3 regions of the Zavarzinia compransoris genome follow, and region 1 is predicted to be linked to each of the others. Evidence: predicted binding sites of a transcription regulator. Region 1 holds the regulator's gene; each other region holds the start of a gene.
The links. Region 1 encodes PhoB, which activates phosphate uptake and scavenging genes when phosphate is short. Its sites were predicted from a motif close to TNTCATAAAACTGTCA; they were not measured.
Positions count from the first base shown of each region.

Region 1 (6,110 bases):
AGGCGCGCTGGAAACCCGGCAGGTAACGGCACAGCGCCTGCCACAGCGGCGAGAAGACCCGGTCGTCCTTCGAGATCATCCAGGCCGGGCTGCGCTGGAACAGGGAGAGTTTCTGCGCCGCCTTCTGCACCTCGGGCACGAATTGCACCGCGCTGGCCCCGGTGCCGATCACCGCGACGCGCTTGCCCCGCAAGTCATAGCCGTGATCCCAATAGGCCGAATGAAAGGCCTTGCCCTTGAAGGCGTCCATGCCCCGGATGCGCGGGAATTGCGGCCGCGACAATTGGCCGAGGCCGGAGACGACGAATTGCGCCTCGATCGCCTCGCCCGCCGCGGTCCGCACGGTCCACAGCCCGCGGGCTTCGTCGAACGTCGCCTCGGTCACCTCGGTGCCGAAGCGGATATGGCGGTGGAGATCGTATTTCCGCGCGCAATGCTCGATATAGGCGATGATTTCCGGCTGCTTGGCAAAGCGGCGCGACCAGTCCGGGTTCTGCTCGAAGGAATAGGAATAGAGATGGCAGGGCACGTCGCAGCCCGCCCCCGGGTAGGAATTCTCCCGCCAGGTGCCGCCCACCTTGTCGGCCTTGTCGAGGATGACGAAATCCTCGATCCCCGCCCGCTTCAACTGGATCGCCATGCAAAGACCGGCGAAACCGGTGCCGATCACGCAAACCTTCACGGGCGTCATGAAATTCTCCTCCGCTTTGGCCGGTCTCCCGCCGTCCTGGAGGCAGAATAGAAAAGCGGCGGGCGGCGATCCATGTCCGCTTCGGACATTTTCTTGATAGTTCCGGCCAAAGCAGCCACCATGCCGCCATGCTGAACCCGATCAACCGCCGGCGCTGGCCGGTGAACAGCCTTGGCGTGCTGCGCGATGCGCTGCGGGCCCGCGCGATCGATATCGAGCCCTTCCTGATCGCCGCCGGCATCGAGCCCGCCCTGCTGGACCAGCCGGGGGGCGAGGTCGCGGCGACGGCCGAACTCGCGGTGATCGCCGCCTGCCTGCGCCTGCCCGGCCTCGGCGAGGGCTTCGGCCTCGAGGTCGGGCCGCGCTACCGGCTGGCGGCCTATGGCGTCTGGGGCTTCGCCCTGCTGGCCAGCCCGACCATGAGAAGCGCCCTGACCCTCGGCCTCGAGTATCAGGATCTCACCTTCTCGATCATGCCGATTTCCTTCGTCTCTGCCGGGGGCGACGACGCCCTGGTGTTCGACGATGCCGCCGCCCCGCCGGCCTTGCAGCGCTTCATGGTGGAACGGGACCTGACCGCGGCGCTGCGCATCTCGGCCGATCTCTGGGATCAGAGCGCCGATTGCCGGGCGGTCAGCTTCCGCTTTCCCGCCCCCGCCGATCCCCGGCCTTACGAGCGCGCCTTCGGCTGCCCGCTGCACTTCGGGGCGCCGGTCAATGCGGTCTATTATGCCGCCGGCGTGCTCGACCGGCCGCTGCCGCAGGCGAACCCGGTGCTGGCCGCCCTGCATGTCGAGGCGTGCCACCAGCGCCTGCGCAGCCTGCGCGGCGAAGATGCCTTCATCGAGACGGTGACCGCGGCGATCCTGGCCCGGCCCGGCCATTTTCCGGGGATGGAGGAGGTGGCGGCGCAGCTCGGCCTGTCGTCGCGCAGCCTGCGCCGCCGGCTGGAGGACAGCGGCATCGGCTATCGCGATCTGGTGGCCCGGCTGCGCCAGGATCTGGCCTGCGCCATGCTGCGCGAGACCGGCCTCGGGGTCGAGGCGGTGGCGGAACGGCTGGGCTACGCCGAAACCGCCAGTTTCACCCATGCCTTCAGGCGCTGGACCGGGGACAGCCCCGGCCGCTTCGCCCGCAAGCGCCATCAGTGAGCGATGCTGCGCCCCGCGCCCTGATCGATGGCATAGCCCGCCGAGCGGACGGTGCGGATCATGTCCTTGCCGCCGTTGGCGTTCAGCGCCTTGCGCAGGCGGCGGATGTGAACGTCCACCGTCCGCTGCTCGATATAGATATCCCGGCCCCAGACCGCGTCCAGGATCTGTTCGCGGCTGAACACCCGGCCCGGGTTTTCCAGGAAATGGCGCAGCAGGCGGAACTCGGTCGGACCCAGGTGGATCTCCGTGCCGCTGCGCATCACCCGGTGGGCCGACAGGTCCATGACCACATCGGCATAGGACAGCCCTTCCTCGGACAGCGCGGGACGGGAGCGGCGCAGCACCGCCCGCACCCGGGCCAGAAGCTCGGAAGGGGAGAAGGGTTTGGTGACATAATCGTCGGCGCCGGATTCGAGGCCGCGGATACGGTCGCTTTCCTCGGTCCGGGCGGTCAGCAGGATGATCGGGACCTGCCGCGTCGCGGTCTTGCGGCGCAGCTGGCGGCAGATCTCGATCCCCGAAACCGAAGGCAGCATCCAGTCGAGCAAGATGAGGTCGGGCAGGCGTTCGTCGACCATCATCAAGGCTTCGTCGCCGTCCATGGTGGCGCGCACCTCGAAGCCGTTGGCTTCGAGGTTGTAACGCAGCAGGTCGACGAGGGCAGGCTCGTCCTCGACGATGAGGATGGAAGGCTTCATGTCCGTCCCGTTCCTGATCATATCCGACGCGTCAGGCGACCTGCGACGGGTCGGCGATTTCCGCCGTCACATCCGCTTTCGGACGGTCGGCATGCATGCGCTTGCCGGTGAGGATGTAATAGACCGTCTCGGCCATGTTGGTCGCATGGTCGCCGATCCGCTCCAGGTTCTTCGCGATGAACAGAAGATGGGTGCAGCCGGTGATGGTGCGCGGATCTTCCATCATATAGGTGAGGAGTTCGCGGAAGACGCTGTTGTAGATCTCGTCGAGCACCGGATCGCGATCGCGCACCGCGACGGCCTTGTCGACCTGCTCGTTCGAGAGCGCGTCGAGCACGTCCTTGATCATGCCGAGCACCAGTTCGCCCATGCGCGGAATGGCATGCAGCGGCTGGGCCGGGATGGCGGTGCCGAGCGCGGTGGAACGCTTGGCGATATTCTTGGCGTAGTCGCCGATGCGCTCGAGATCGGTCGCGATCTTCAGGGTGCCGACGATGAGACGCAGGTCCACCGCCATCGGCTGGCGCAGGGCGAGCAGCCGGGTGACGAGTTCAGCGATCTCGCCGTCGAAGACGTCGATCCGCTGGTCGGACGAGATGGTGCGTTCCGCCAGCGAACGGTCGCGGCGCACGGTCGCCTGCACCGCGGCGGCGACATTGGCCTCCGCGATGCCGCCCATGCGCAGGACCTTGGTCTTCAGCGCATTCAGTTCGTTGTCGAAGGCGGAGACGATATGTTCGGCCATGGTGTCGCTCCTTAAGCAGATCAGCCGAAGCGGCCGGTGACATAGTCCTGGGTGCGCTTGTCGACCGGCGAGGTGAAGATCCCCTCGGTCGGGCCGTTCTCGACCAGCACGCCCAGATGGAAGAAGGCCGTGCGCTGGGAGACGCGCGCCGCCTGCTGCATCGAGTGGGTGACGATGGCGATGGTGAAATTCTCGCGCAGTTCGTCGATCAGTTCCTCGATCTTCGCGGTGGCGATCGGGTCGAGGGCCGAGCAGGGCTCGTCCATCAGGATCACTTCCGGCGAGACCGCGATCGCCCGGGCGATGCACAGGCGCTGCTGCTGACCGCCCGAAAGGCCGGTGCCCGGCGACGGGAGGCGGTCCGACACTTCCTTCCAGAGGCCGGCACGCTCGAGGCTGGACTTCACGATGTGATCGAGATGGTCCTTCGATTCCGCCAGGCCGTGCAGGCGCGGGCCATAGGCGACATTGTCGAAGATCGACTTCGGGAAGGGATTCGGCTTCTGGAACACCATGCCGACCCGGGCGCGCAGGTGCACCACGTCGAGGTCGGGGGCGTAGATATCGTCCCCGTCGATGCGGATGTCGCCCTGCACGCGGCAGATCGAGATCGTGTCGTTCATGCGGTTCAGGCACCGCAGGAACGTGGACTTGCCGCAGCCCGACGGGCCGATCAGCGCCGTCACCTGGTTCTCGGCGACCTCCAGGTTGATGTTGTAGAGGGCCTGTTTCTCGCCATACCAGAGGTTGACGCTCTTGGCCGAGATCTTGGCCTTGCCGTCCAGGGGAACGGTGTGGGTGGTAAAGTCGAGGGCAGTCATGGCGCTCACCACTTACGTTCGAATTTCTTGCGGAGGTAGATCGCGGCGGCGTTCATGAAGACCAGGAACACCAGCAGGACCATGATCGCGGCCGAGGTCTTTTCGACGAAGGCGCGTTCCGGGCTGTCCGCCCAGAGGTAGATCTGCACCGGCAGCACCGTGGCGGGCGAGGTGAAGCCCGACGGGATGTCGACGATGAAGGCGACCATGCCGATCATGAGCAGCGGCGCGGTTTCGCCGAGCGCATGGGCCATGCCCAGGATCGCGCCGGTCAGCATGCCCGGCATCGACAGCGGCAGGGTATGGTGCACCACGGTCTGGAGCGGCGAGGCACCCATGCCGAGGGCCGCTTCCCGGATCGAGGGCGGCACCGCCTTGATCGCGGCGCGGGACGCGATGATGATGATCGGCAGCGCCTGCAACGCCAGCACGAGACCGCCGACCAGCGGTGCCGAGCGCGGCATCCCGAAGAAATTCAGGAACACGGCAAGGCCGAGCAGGCCGAAGACGATGGACGGCACCGCGGCGAGGTTGTTGATGTTCACCTCGATCATGTCGGTCCAGCGGTTCTTCGGGGCGAATTCCTCGAGATAGATCGCCGCCATCACGCCGAGCGGGAAGGAGATCCCGATCGTCACGATGAGGGTGAGGAACGAGCCGACGACGGCGCCCCAGAGACCGGCGTTTTCCGGCTCGCGGCTGTCGCCCGTGGTCAGCAGGTCGGTGTTGAGCGCGGCGGCGATCGCCCCGGTCGAGACCAGCTTGTCGTAGATGCCGAGCTGGAAGTCGTCGACCTTGCGGTCGGACTCGGGCACGTTGCGGTCGATATAACCCTTGCGCAGCATGTCGATGATGTCGTCGGTCAGGACCGAGATCTTCACCGTCTGGCCGATCTGGTCCGGGTTTTCCCGCACGAAATCGGCGACCGCGTAAGGCGCGCTGGACGAGAGGATGGACATCATCGCCCGGGTCGGGCCGCGGCCCTCGACCTCGGGGAACAGGGTCTGCATCGACTTGCGCAGCAGGGCGTTGTAGTCCGCCGCCGCCAGCACCTTGGGATCCTTGGTGCCCTGGGGATCGATCACCGCGGGGTCGAGATGGACGTCCAGCGTCACCCGCGTGGTCACGAAGGCCGAGGAGCCCTGCATGATGATCGATCCGAGCAGAAGGACGAGGAAGACCACGGCGACGGAGATCGCCGCGATGCCCCACATCTTGAAGCGCGCCTCGGCGGCATAGCGCTTCTTCAGCAGCCGGTTGAACCTCTCGCGTTTCTCGACCGAGGCCGAGAACGGCTCGACGGTGTATTTGTTCGCGACGTCGGTCATTCGTACTGCTCCCGATACTTGCGGACGATCCGCAGCGCCACGATGTTCAGGCAGAGGGTGACGATGAACAGCACGAGGCCGAGGGCGAAGGTCGCCAGCGTCTTCGGGCTGTCGAACTCCTGGTCGCCGACCAGCAGGGTCGCGATCTGCACCGTCACGGTGGTCACCGCCTCGAAGGGATTGGCGGTCAGGTTGGCCGAGAGGCCGGCGGCCATGACCACGATCATGGTTTCGCCGATGGCGCGCGAGATCGCCAGCATGACGGCGCCGACGACGCCCGGCAGGGCGGCGGGCAGGATCACGCGCTTGATCGTCTCGGACTTGGTGGCGCCGAGGCCGTAGGAACCGTCGCGCATCGCCTGGGGCACGGCGGTCATCACGTCGTCCGACAGCGAGGAGACGAAGGGCACGATCATGATGCCCATGACGATGCCGGCGGCGAGCGCGGATTCGGAAGCGACGTCAAGCCCGATCGACTGGCCGACCATGCGCACGAAGGGGGCGACGGTCAGGGCGGCGAAGAAGCCGTAGACGACGGTCGGAATGCCCGCCAGCACTTCGAGCACCGGCTTCAGCACGGCGCGCACCTTGCGGTTGGCATATTCCGACATATAGATCGCCGCCATCAGGCCGATGGGCACGGCGACGACCATGGCGATCACGGTGATCAGCA
Region 1 is NZ_QGLF01000002.1:466,362-472,471, reverse strand. It holds gene DKG75_RS08060 (flavin-containing monooxygenase) at 1-691, opposite strand, end outside; gene DKG75_RS08055 (AraC family transcriptional regulator) at 820-1,842, shown strand; gene phoB (phosphate regulon transcriptional regulator PhoB) at 1,836-2,543, opposite strand; gene phoU (phosphate signaling complex protein PhoU) at 2,575-3,288, opposite strand; gene pstB (phosphate ABC transporter ATP-binding protein PstB) at 3,309-4,109, opposite strand; gene pstA (phosphate ABC transporter permease PstA) at 4,115-5,437, opposite strand; gene pstC (phosphate ABC transporter permease subunit PstC) at 5,434-6,110, opposite strand, start outside.

Region 2 (6,110 bases), on a different contig from region 1:
AGCGCCGCCCGCCTCCCCGACCTGCCCCTGGCCGCGGCCGCGGCGGAATCCCTGCTGACCGGCCGGGCGGCGATCCGCGCCATCCTGCGCGATCCCCTGCTGCCCGAAGCCCTGTGCCCGCCCGCGGCACTTTCCGCCCTGATCGCCGCCATGGACGATTACGACCGCCGGGGCAAGGCGATCTGGGCGCGCTATCTCGCGCTGTGACGCGGAGGGACGGGCGCGAACGTCAGGCCCGCCCCCGCCCGGCCGACCTCAGGCGGCGCGCTTTCCGGGCAGATAGAGGGCAAGCCGGCGCCACAGCGGGGCGACGACATAGCTCGCCACCGGGATCGCGGCCGCCCCGATCACGACGCCGGCAATGCCCGATCCGATGGCCTGGACCAGCCAGGCGACGCCCGCCCCGACGGCGGGCAGCGCATCGGCCGCCGCCACCCCCGCATCATGGATGAGGTGGCTGAGCGCCCCGAAGCCATAGCCTTCCAGGCCGTGCAGGATGATACCACCGCCGACCCAGACCATGGCCGCGGTGCCAAGCACGCCGATCCCCTTGAGCAGATAGGGCATGCCCTGCACCAGACCGCGCCCGAACCCGCGCAGCAGCGCGCCCAGCGGCCCGGGAGACGAGCGGCGGGCGAGCCAGAGGCCGACGTCGTCCGCCTTGACGATCGCCGCGACCACGCCGTAGACGCCGATGGTGATCGCGATCCCGACGATGGCCAGCACCAGGGCCTGGCTGCCGAGGCCGGCCTCGGGCACCGAGCCGAGGGTGATCGCCATGATCTCGGCCGACAGGATGAAATCGGTCCGGATGGCGCCCGCGACCTTTTCATCCTCGAAGGATTTCGCATCGAGGTCGACCGAGCCGATTTCGGCCTCATGGGCATGGGCGGCATGCGGGAAGAAGAATTCGTAGATCTTCTCGGCGCCTTCATAGCAAAGGTAGAGACCGCCGAACATGAGCAGGGGCGTGATCGCCTGCGGCAGCAGGAAGCTGAGGGCCAGGGCCGCCGGCAGCAGGAACAGGAGCTTGTTCTTCAGCGAGCCGAGCGCGATCTTGCCGATGATCGGCAGTTCGCGGGAGGCGGAAAAACCGGTGACATAGCGCGGCGTGACGGCCGCATCGTCGATGACGACGCCGGCCGCCTTGCTGCCGGCCTTGGCCGCCTGCGCCGCCACGTCGTCGAGAGATGCCGCCGCCGCCTTGGCAAAGGCGGCGACATCGTCCAGCAGCGCAATCAGACCGATACTCATGGTGACGGCTCCCGCAATTGAGGCTCGCGAATACTCTAACAAACGAGGATCCGGGTCCACCCGGGAGCGATGCACCGCGGTCCGGAAACCGCGGTGCATCAGGTACTGTTGGAGGCTGTTACTCGCCGGGGACGGGGCTGAGGCCGCCCGGCACCGCCGGCTGCCCCAGGCCGCCCTGCCGGGACGCGCGCTCGACCACGCCTTCCCGGTTGACCGACTTCCGTTCGGCGTCGATGCGGTGGATCAGGATCTCCGCCCGCTCGACCGAGCCGAGCAGGGCCAGGATGGTGCCCCGCTCGCCGGCGCCGGCATTGGGACCGAGCGCCAGGGTCTTGGCGCGCAGGTCCTCGACGCTCGGATAGCTCACATGGCCCGCCGGCATCTGCGGGTCGGCGATGCCATAGGTCGGCATGATCGTGCGCAGCGAGGCATCGAGCTTGTCGAGCGCGGTGTTCACGATCGCCATGGCGTGGTTGCCGAAATGCTCGCGCTTCACGCGACGCGCCACCTGGTGCAGAGATTCGGTGAGCGCGGCGGTGAAGTCCGCTTCCTCGATCAGGCTGGCGATCAGGTCGAGCTGCTCGTAAGGCAGGTCTTCCTTCATCAGTTCAGCCGTATAGGCACGGATATCCCGGCTGAGGATATCGGTGGCCAGATAGTGTTCGCCCGGATCGGACGGCGCCTTCTTGTCGCCGCGCGCGATGTTCAGGAACATGGCGCCCGCCTGGAGGTGGCGTTCCGTCTCCTGCTGGACCGCCGGCACGGCCTTGGCGAAGTCGCTGGCGAGCTTGCGGTCGAGGAACTTCGGCGTCGAATAATCCTCGACATCCTCTTCCGCGGTGCGGCCGATGCGCGAGAGCACGCGTTCGAACACGCCGACGAAGGGGAACAGCAACAGCGTGTTGAAGATGTTGAACACGGTCGAATAGAGACCGACCGCGACCGGCACCAGGGGGAAGGTTTCCTTGCCGTTCACGACCACGGGAACGGCCGGATCGCCACCGAACCACTGCATGCCCCATTCGAGCAGGGAGATCGAGATGAAGAACATCGGGATCGTTATGCAGACCCCGATGATGTTGAAGGAAATATGGGCATAGGCCGCCCGCTTGGCATTCTTCGACAGGTTCAGCGACGCCATCCACGAAGTGATGGTGGTGCCGAGATCGGCGCCGAGCGAGAAGGCGATCGCCGTCTTCCAGTCGAGGATGCCGGCCGCGCCGAGGCCCATGACGATGCCGATGGTCGCCGACGACGAGTGGATCATCGCCGTCACGCCGGCGGCGATCAGCACGCATTTGATCACGGCGAAGTAGGAATCCGCCTGCAGCGTCTGCAGCAGTTCCATGACTTCGGGCAGGTTGCGCAGGGGCCGCAGGCCGCCGGTCATCAGGTTGAGGCCGTAGAAGATGAGCGCGAAGCCCATGCAGGCCAGAGCGATGTTCCGCAGCTTCTCGTTCTTCGCGAAGCAGTAGACCAGCGCGAAGGTGCCACCGAGGATGAGCCCGAGCGGCCCCAGCGGCAGCGCGATCAGCCCGTTGCCGAGGGTCGTGCCGATATTGGCGCCCATGATCACGCTGATCGCCGGCCGCAAGGCCACGACCCCGGCATTGACGAGGCCGACCACCATGACGGTCATGGCCGTCGACGACTGGATGACGCCGGTGATGAGCGTGCCGGCAAGCACGCCCTTGACCGGCGTGCCCGCCGCCTTGGCCAGGAACGCCCGCATCTTGTTGACGGACAGGGCCTGGATGCCGTTGGCCATGAATTCAAGGCCGAGCATGAAGATGCCCAGGCCGCCGATCACCGGCACCAGGACATCCTTGAAGATATCTATTTCCATGAGATCACCCGTTCTTGTCGGCTTCAGGTGGATTTAGGGCGTGTTCGGCACGGTTTTCGTTCCTAACACGCTCTAAATATTTGGCCTCACGCATCGCCGGACGATGCTTTAGCGGCCCGATGCTTCAATTGCTCGCCAGGCCGAAACTCGTGGCCCAATAGGCTTCGATCCGGTCCGCGAGTTCCGGGGAAACCGGGATGTAGCCGAGGGCCGCCGCCTCGTCCGCGCCTTGCCGGAACGCGATGCGGAACAGGTCGAGCACGCGGTTGACCCGCCCCTGCCCGCGATCCTTGGGCACCACGGCATAGGTTACGACCGCCATCGGATAGGCGCCCTCGCCGGCAAGGTTGGTGGTATCGGCGACGAAGCTGCGCGCCGGATCCCAGGCCACCGTGGCCAGCCCCGCCTGGAACGACTTCGGTTCCGGCCGGACGAAGGCGCCGGACTGGTTCAGGAGCGAGACGAACGGCAGGCCCGAGCGGACGACCTGGCCGTATTCGAGATAGGCGATGCTGTTCCGGGTCGCCGCCGTCAGCGCCGCCAGCCCGCCCGTGCCCTTCTCGCCGCGGCCGGTCGGCCAGGCGATCAGCGTGTCGGCGCCGTGCTTGCCCTGCCATTCCGGGCTGGTCTCGGACAGGAAGCTGGTGAAGGTGAAGGTGGAACCCGAGCCGTCCAGGCGGTGCAGCACCGCGATCGCCGCGTCGGGCAGTTCGAGCCCGGGGTTCAGCGCCTTGATGGCGGGATCGGACCAGGTCCCGATCTTGCCGAGATAGATGTCGGCCAGCACCGGGCCGGACAGGCGAAGCTGGCCGGCCCCGACATTGTCGAGATTGGCGACGACGACGATGCCGCCCATGACGATCGGAAACTGCACCAGGCCGCGCTTGGCAAGCTCCTCCGGCGTCAGGGGAGCGTCGGTCGCCGCGAAGTCGGTTTCCGGCTGAGCGAGGCGCATGAGCCCGGCGAGGGAGCCGACCGGCTCATAGTCGACCCGCCAGTCCGGCGAGGTGAAATCCCCGCCGTCCGTGCGCCGGGCTTCATAGTCGCGCGACCACTGGTTGATGATCGGCGCGGCGAAGGTCGAGCCGGCACCGCGGATCGGCTCGGCCTCGGCGGCGGCGCCGAAGGCCATGGCGGCGAACCCGACGGCGCCGAGCAGCCGGGCAGCCTTGCCCAGGGCTTTGCCCGCAAGGCGATCGAAAAATTCCACTGGAGTTCCCCCTTTTCGAATACACGCAGACGCGAAAAGAAATGGAATTCCCGACCAGCCCCCAGGGACAGTCAGGCTCAATACCGCCCGAATTGAAAACTCGGCCGGCGAAATATTCTTTTTCGCTTAATAGTCCGATTGCCTGACATAAAAATGACAGTGACACGCAAGATCAGAAATAAGATTTATGACAAGTTTATTCACACATAACCAGTTACCATCATTTTCTTGAAACGTAGCTGTGCTTCAAATCAAGCGATGAGCTAGAGGCACCGGCGAGAAAGACTGCGGTCCCGCCGATGTGCCGGCCGGCCGCGCCGCGCCTGTACGACGGGAATTTCGGATACGACGGGCATTTCGGACCCGCCGGGAATTTCGGACACGACAGGGATTTCGGAAAGAACACGGGATCGGGAAGACCATGAAAGCCAGAGACGTACGCCGCGCTTACGCCATGCCGCTGTCGAACCCGGCCTATCCGCCGGGCCCCTATCGCTTCATCGACCGCGAATATGTCATCATCAGTTACCGGACCGACCCGGACGCCCTGCGGGCGCTGGTGCCGGAACCGCTCGAGATCGTCGAGCCGATCGTCAAATACGAATTCATCAAGATGCCGGACTCGAGCGGCTTCGGCGACTACACGGAATCGGGCCAGGTGATCCCGGTGCGTTTCCAGGGCGAGGCGGGCGTCTATGTCCACGCCATGTATCTGGACGACGACGCCCCGATCGCCGGCGGCCGCGAGATCTGGGGGTTCCCGAAGAAGCTGGCCTTTCCGAAACTCGTCCATGAGGGCGAGGTGATCGTCGGCACCCTGCACTACGGCTCCGTGCTCTGCGCCACCGCGACCATGGGCTACAAGCACCGGGCCGCCGATACCGGCGAGGTTGCGCGCTCGCTCGCCGGGCCGAATTTCCTGGTCAAGATCATCCCCCATGTCGATGCGACCCCGCGCATCTGCGAACTGGTGCGCTACCACCTTGAAGACATAACCGTGAAGGGTGCCTGGACGGGGCCGGCGGACCTGCAGCTGTTCCGGCACGTCATCGCCGACGTCGCCCGCCTGCCCGTGCTGGAGATCGTCTCGGCCGTTCATTTCGTCGCCGACCTGACGCTCGGCCTCGGTGAGGTCGTGCACGATTACATGACCGACCCGGACCTTTGAGCGGAGACCCCGAGATGGACGATCTGTCGGAACCGCGGCCGAAGCGGCGAAACGCGGCGCCCAACATCGGCGAACTGCTTGCCGCCTACCCGTCGGTCGGGCTGGTGTTCCAGGGCGGCGGCGCGCTCGGCGCCTATCAGGCCGGCGTGTTCCAGGCGCTGGACGAAGCCGGCGTCGAGGCCAATTGGCTGTCGGGCGTTTCCATCGGCGCGGTGAACGCGGCGATCATCGCCGGCAACCGGCCGGGCAGCCGGCTCGACCGGCTGCGCGCCTTCTGGGACACGGTCTCGAGCCGCAGGATCTGGTCCTTCACCCCGGAAGGCGACCTGTTCCGCCGGGTCCGCAACCAGGCCAGTTCCATGATGACGATGCAGGCCGGCCTTCCCGGCTTCTTCAAGCCGCATGCCGTCAGCCCCTGGTTCCAGCTTCCCGGCGCGTCCGGGGCGACCAGCTTCTATGATACCGCCGAGCTGGAGGGAACGCTCAACCGCCTGATCGACTGGGAGGTGCTCAACGACCAGAAGCACCGCCTGAGCGTCGGCGCCGTGAATGTCCGCACCGGCAATTATCGCTATTTCGACAGCCATATCGAGGAACTGGGGCCGTGGCACATCATGGCGTCCGGCGCGCTT
Region 2 is NZ_QGLF01000001.1:3,885-9,994, reverse strand. It holds gene DKG75_RS00050 (hypothetical protein) at 1-207, shown strand, start outside; gene DKG75_RS00045 (DUF808 domain-containing protein) at 256-1,254, opposite strand; gene DKG75_RS00040 (Na/Pi cotransporter family protein) at 1,373-3,100, opposite strand; gene pstS (phosphate ABC transporter substrate-binding protein PstS) at 3,225-4,310, opposite strand; gene DKG75_RS00030 (acetoacetate decarboxylase) at 4,732-5,478, shown strand; gene DKG75_RS00025 (patatin-like phospholipase family protein) at 5,493-6,110, shown strand, end outside.
Region 2: pstS (phosphate ABC transporter substrate-binding protein PstS) is a predicted target of PhoB. The motif match lies at 4,454-4,469, and genes of this name have one in related genera.

Region 3 (6,110 bases), on a different contig from region 1:
GGCTGGAGGAACATCAGGCGCCGCTGCGCCTGATCCGTACCGGCCGCGGCCGCCTGCGCCTCGAACTGGACGGCCAGCCGACGATCGACGTGGTCGAGGACGCTTGAGCGCCCGTCTCCCCGCCGCCGAAGCAGGGACGCGCATGTCATTTCAAGGGGGGCGTGAGGGATGGTGGACGCGGCTGGGATTGAACCAGCGACCCCTACGATGTCAACGTAGTGCTCTCCCACTGAGCTACGCGTCCGGGCCATGCCGGGGGCCGGGGCGGTGGGTTGCTGCCGTCGGCCGGGAGCCGCGTATTTAAGGGATCGAAAGCCGGCTTGCAACATCTTTGTTGCGGCCGGCCCGGCCGGCGGCGAACCCCGCCTTCCGGCCGGTGATCGGCAAAGCGGTGGCGTGATCGTCAGGTCAGGCCTTCACCTTGGCGGCAGTTCGGCTCATTCTAGAGGGATCGCCCGTGCCAGCAGCGAGACCGCCGCCCGTGTCCATTGCCACCATCGTCACCGCAGAGCCGCCGTTCCCGTCCGCCGACCGCGCCGACGAACAAGCGGTGGTGGCCGTGGCCGGCCCCCAGCCGGGTGCGGCGACCCGGCCCCTGGTGCTGAGTTCGCCCCATTCGGGTGCCACCTATCCCCCCGCCTTCCTGCGCCAATCCCGGCTCGACCCGGTCAGCCTGCGCCGGTCCGAGGATTGCTTCGTCGACCGGCTGTTCGCCTCGGCGCCCCGCCGTGGCGCCACCCTGGTCCGCGCCCTGTTCCCGCGGGCCTATGTCGATCCGAATCGCGAACCCTACGAGCTGGACCCGGCGATGTTCCGCGACAACCTGCCGGCCTTCGCCAATACCCGCTCGCTGCGTGTCCTGGGCGGTCTCGGCACCATCGCCCGGGTGGTCGCGGACGGGGCCGAGATCTATCGCGAAAAGCTCGCCTTCGCCGAGGCGGAAGCCCGAATCGCCGAATGCTACCGCCCCTATCACGCCGCCCTGGCCGAGGCGATCGGCAGCGCGGAACGGGGCCACGGCATGGCCATCCTGCTCGACTGCCATTCCATGCCCTCGCTCGCCAACGGCGGCGAGGAGCACAAGGGCCGGCCCGACATCGTGTTGGGCGACCGTTTCGGCATGAGCTGCGCCGCCGTGGTGATCGAGACGGCGGAACGGCTGCTGCGCACCCGGGGCTATCGGGTCGGGCGCAACGATCCCTATGCCGGCGGCTATATCACCCATCATTACGGCCGGCCCCGGCGCGGGCGCCATGCCTTGCAGATCGAAATCAACCGCGCACTCTATATGGACGAGACCCGGCTGGAGCCGAATCGGGGCTTCGCCCAGGTCCAGGCCGATCTCGACGCCCTGATCGAAGCCCTGGCCGGCCTGCCGGAAACCGACCTGAAGGCCGCACCGTGACCGGCTGGCGGCTTGTCCCCGCCGGCCCCGACCATCTGCCCGGCATCACCGCGATCTATCGCCATCATGTCGCCGAGGGCTTCGCCTCCTTCGAGGAAGTGCCGCCCGATCCGGCCGAAATGGGCCGGCGCCAGCAGGCCCTGCTGGCCGGCGGCTATCCCTATCTGGTCGCGCTCGACGAGAATGAGGCGGTGCTCGGCTATGCCTATGCCGGACCCTATCGGCCGCGCAGCGCCTATCGCTTCACCGTCGAGGATTCGATCTATCTCGACCCGGGAGCGGCGGGCCGCGGCATCGGCCGCGTCCTGCTTGCCCAGCTGATCGAGGCATGCCGCGCCCGCGGCTATCGCCAGATCGTCGCCGTCATCGGCGACAGCGGCAATGCCGCCTCCATCGGCCTGCACCGCGCCCTGGGCTTCGAGCCGGCGGGCGTGCTGCGCGCCGTCGGCCTGAAGAAAGGCCGCTGGCTCGACAGCGTGCTGATGCAGCTCGGCCTCTGAGGCCGCGCACATCCGCGTTGGGCAAAAAAAAGGGGCCGCGACGAACGCGGCCCAAGTTTAGGGAGGAAACGCCCAGGAAGGGCAGCGACACCAGCAAGCTGATGCCGCGATGCACAATATGACATTGCAGCGCGGAATTGCCAAGCCCAAATCCGAAAAAAAATCAGTCAACCGGCCCAAGGCACTGAGAAACAACAATATTTCAATTTAGAGCAGGGTCTCGAAATTTATCTGTGCAAATGACACCAAACCCGCAACCCCCAAGATGGGGGGCCAGGGGCCTGCGCGCGGCCGGGTTTTACGACTCGGTCAGCAGCGGCCGCACCGGCGCCGCCACCAGGAGAGTGGTATCGGCCAGGCGAATCTCGGCCGGCAGGCGGCCGATGACATCACCGTCGCCCTGAATGGGGTCGCCGGCCGGCCCCGTCACCGCCAGCCGGCGGAACGGCTGCAAGGTGACCGACGACAGGCGCGGCACCCGGTCGAGCCCCAGCATGACGCCGTAATGAATGGCAGCAAGGCGCCCGCCCCGCCCGAACAGGCAGGCTTCCAGCCGGTCGGCGGCCAGATCGGCCGCAGGCGCGCAGACGAAGGCGCCACCATAGTGGCGGCCGTTGGCGAAGATCGCCGACGCCGCCTCGACCGGCGCCGCCCCGTCGAAGGCGAGGCGATAGGGCGTGAAATGGAAATGGCGCAACTGGCGGACCATTTCGCCGACATAGGCGAGCTTGCCCACCCGCCGCTTCAGGCGCGGCGAAACGCCGGCCACCACATGGGCGTCATAGCCGACCCCCGCCATCATGACGAAATGCCGCGCCCCGAGGGCCGAATCGACCCGGCCGAGGTGAATGGAACGGCACGCGCCGGCGGCGATGGTCGCGGCAATGCCGGCCGGATCGCGCGGCAGCCCGAGTTCCAGCGCCAGCACATTGGCCGTGCCCAGCGGGACGATGCCCAGCGCCACCGGTCCCCCGGCCAGGCCGTTGGCAACCTCGTTGATCGTGCCGTCGCCGCCGGCCACCACCACCAGCCGGGGCGGCACCGCACGCTCGCGCAAGTCCTGCGCCAGCCTCGTGGCATGGCCCGGGCCCGCCGTCTCCAACAGGTCGACGGCGATGCCGCGGGCCGCCAGCGCCGCCAGCACGGCGCGAAACCGCCGTCCCCGCCGCTGCCCCGCAACCGGATTGTAGATGACCGTCAGATGACAGTCCTGCCCCGCGATCAAATTAGTCATTCCGTTGTCACAATATTCACTTAATTGTCACAAGTTGCGTATTCACGGCAACACATCCCATGTTTTCGAATACTCTATTCTACGCCGACAAGATATTGTGCTATCAACGCGCTGCCCGAATATTTTGCTTCTCTTTTGTGACGGGAGGGTGCCGCTTTGTTGACACGGATGCTGCCTGCGCTGACCCGCCGCCACGATTCCGAAACGCTTTCCGCCGAAGCCCTTTCCGGCGCGCTGGCGGGCCCGGGGGGCGGCTTGCCCGCCACCCTCGATCCCGACGACGACGATGGCGGCAGCGACGATGACGGCGCGGAGAACCCGAAGGACAAGCGGCGCTACCGCACCATCTTCATTTCCGACATCCACCTCGGCACCCGCGGCTGCCAGGCCGAGATGCTGCTGGATTTCCTGAAGCATACGGAAAGCGACCACCTCTATCTCGTCGGCGACATCATCGACGGCTGGCGCCTGCGCCGCTCGTGGTACTGGCTGCAAAGCCACAACGACGTGGTCCAGAAAGTCCTGCGCAAGGCGCGCAAGGGCACCCGCGTGATCTATATCCCCGGCAATCACGACGAAGCGGCGCGCGACTACGTCGACCTGCATTTCGGCGGCGTCGCCGTGGCCATGGATGCGGTCCATGTCGGGGCGGACGGCCGGCGCTGGTTCGTGCTGCACGGCGACGCCTTCGACGGCATCGTCAAATACGCCAAGTGGCTCGCCCATCTGGGCGACTGGGCCTATAATATCGCGCTGACCCTGAACACCTGGTTCAACCGGCTGCGCCGGCGCCTGGGCTATCCCTATTGGTCGCTGTCGGCCTATCTGAAGCACCGGGTCAAGAATGCGGTCGATTACATCTCGAGCTTCGAGACCGCGGTCGCCGAGGAAGCCCGCCGCCACCATGTCGACGGCGTGATCTGCGGCCACATCCACCACGCCGAGATCCGCGAGATCGACGGCATTACCTATTGCAACGACGGCGATTGGGTCGAAAGCTGCACCGCCCTGGTCGAGCACCAGGACGGCCGCATGGAGATCCTGCGCTGGGCGCCTGAGTTCGAGAAGCGCCAGACCCGCCGCCAGCGCGGCCGCGAAACCAGGCTCGTTACCGCCGGATGACCGTCCCCTCGCCTTTCCCCGCCCATCACCCCTTGCGCCTCCTGATCGTCACCGACGCCTGGTATCCCCAGGTGAACGGCGTCGTGCGCACCCTGGATACGGTGGCGCGCGAGGCCAGCCTCCAGGGCCATACCGTCGGCTTCGTGACCCCGGACCAGTTCCGCACCCTGCCGATGCCGACCTATCCGGAAATCCGCCTCGCCCTGTTTCCGGGCCGCCGGCTGGCCCGGCTGATCGCATCCTTCAAGCCCGACGCCATCCACATCGCGACCGAGGGGCCGCTCGGCTGGGCGGCGCGGCGTCTCTGCCTGAAGCGCGGCCTGCCCTTCACCACGGCCTATCACACGCGCTTTCCCGAATATGTCCAAGCGCGCTTCCGCGTGCCGGCGGCCCTGACCTTCCGGCTGATGCGGCGGTTCCACGCACCGTCGCGCGGGCTGATGGTGGCGACACGCTCCCTGTTCCAGGAACTGGCGGGGCGCGGCTTCGCCAACCTGCGCCAATGGTCGCGCGGGGTGGACCTCGAACGTTTCACGCCCGGCCCCAAGGATATCCTGCCCGACCTGCCGCGGCCGATCTTCACCTATGTCGGCCGCCTCGCGGTCGAGAAGAATATCGACGCCTTTCTCGCCCTCGACCTGCCGGGCTCCAAGCTGGTCGTCGGCGACGGGCCGGAAATGGCCCGGCTGAAGGCGGCCTATCCCCAGGTCCATTTCGCCGGGGCGCGCCACGGCGACGATCTCACCGCCCATTTCCGCGCCGGCGACGTCTTCGTCTTCCCCAGCCGGACCGACACGTTCGGCCTCGTCGTCCTCGAAGCGCTGGCCTGCGGCCTGCCGGTCGCCGCCTATCCGGTGCCGGGCCCGGCCGACATCCTGACGCCGGAGACCGGCGCCCTGGACGAGGACCTGCGCAGCGCCTGCCTGCGGGCCCTGGGCCTCGATCCCGCCGCCTGCCGGGCCCATGCCCTCAGCTTCACCTGGGGGGCGACGGCGGCCCAGTTCGTCGAGAATATCGCCCCCTTCCGCCAGGACTGGCCGGCGCAGGCCGTCGCCACCGGCCGGCCGGTGGCGATTCCCCACCAGCCGGGCCCCCGCCAGCCGGCCGCCCATCAACCAGGCGAAACGGCCTGAGCCGTCAGCCGACCGTGATTACCACCTTGCCAGTGGAACGCCGTTCGAGCACCAGTTCGAGCGCTTCCGCCGCCTGTTCCAGCGGCCGGGTGTCGGACACATGGGGGCGCAGGCGCCCCGCCTGCCACCAGCCGATCAGGGTGCGGAAACTGTCCGCCATCACGCCCGGCGCCTTGTCGGCATAGGCACCCCACCAGAAGCCGACGACATCGACATTCTTCACCAGAAGGCGGTTGGCGGCGATCTGGGGCACGTCGCCGCTGGCGAAGCCGATGATCAGGGCCCGGGCCTCGAAATTGGCCGCCTTCAGGCCCGCTTCGAACAGGGCGCCGCCGACCGGGTCATAGATCACGTCGACCCCGCCGCCGGCCGCCAGGATCGCCGCCTTCAGGTCGTCGGTGCCGGCATCGATCAGGTGATGGGCGCCCTGGGCCGCGGCGACGGCCAGTTTCTCCGCGCCCTTGGCGACCGCGATCACTTCCGCCCCCATCAGGACGCCGAGCTCGACCGCGGTCAGGCCGACGCCGCCCGCCGCCCCCAGCACCAGCAGCCTCTCGCCCGCCTTGAGCCGGGCCCGGTGCCACAACCCGAGGTGCGAGGTGCCATAGGCGACGGGAAAGCCGGCGGCGGTGACGTAATCCATCTCGTCCGGGATAGGGACCGCGCGGTCGGCGGCGACCGCGACCTTTTCGGCATAGCCGCCATAGGACGGAATG
Region 3 is NZ_QGLF01000005.1:209,671-215,780, reverse strand. It holds gene DKG75_RS17920 (GAF domain-containing protein) at 1-107, shown strand, start outside; tRNA gene DKG75_RS17915 (tRNA-Val) at 170-244, opposite strand; gene DKG75_RS17910 (N-formylglutamate amidohydrolase) at 482-1,405, shown strand; gene DKG75_RS17905 (GNAT family N-acetyltransferase) at 1,402-1,905, shown strand; gene DKG75_RS17900 (diacylglycerol/lipid kinase family protein) at 2,204-3,139, opposite strand; gene DKG75_RS17895 (UDP-2,3-diacylglucosamine diphosphatase) at 3,299-4,261, shown strand; gene DKG75_RS17890 (glycosyltransferase family 4 protein) at 4,294-5,394, shown strand; gene DKG75_RS17885 (NADPH:quinone oxidoreductase family protein) at 5,399-6,110, opposite strand, start outside.
Region 3: DKG75_RS17900 (diacylglycerol/lipid kinase family protein) is a predicted target of PhoB. The motif match lies at 3,154-3,169, and genes of this name have one in related genera.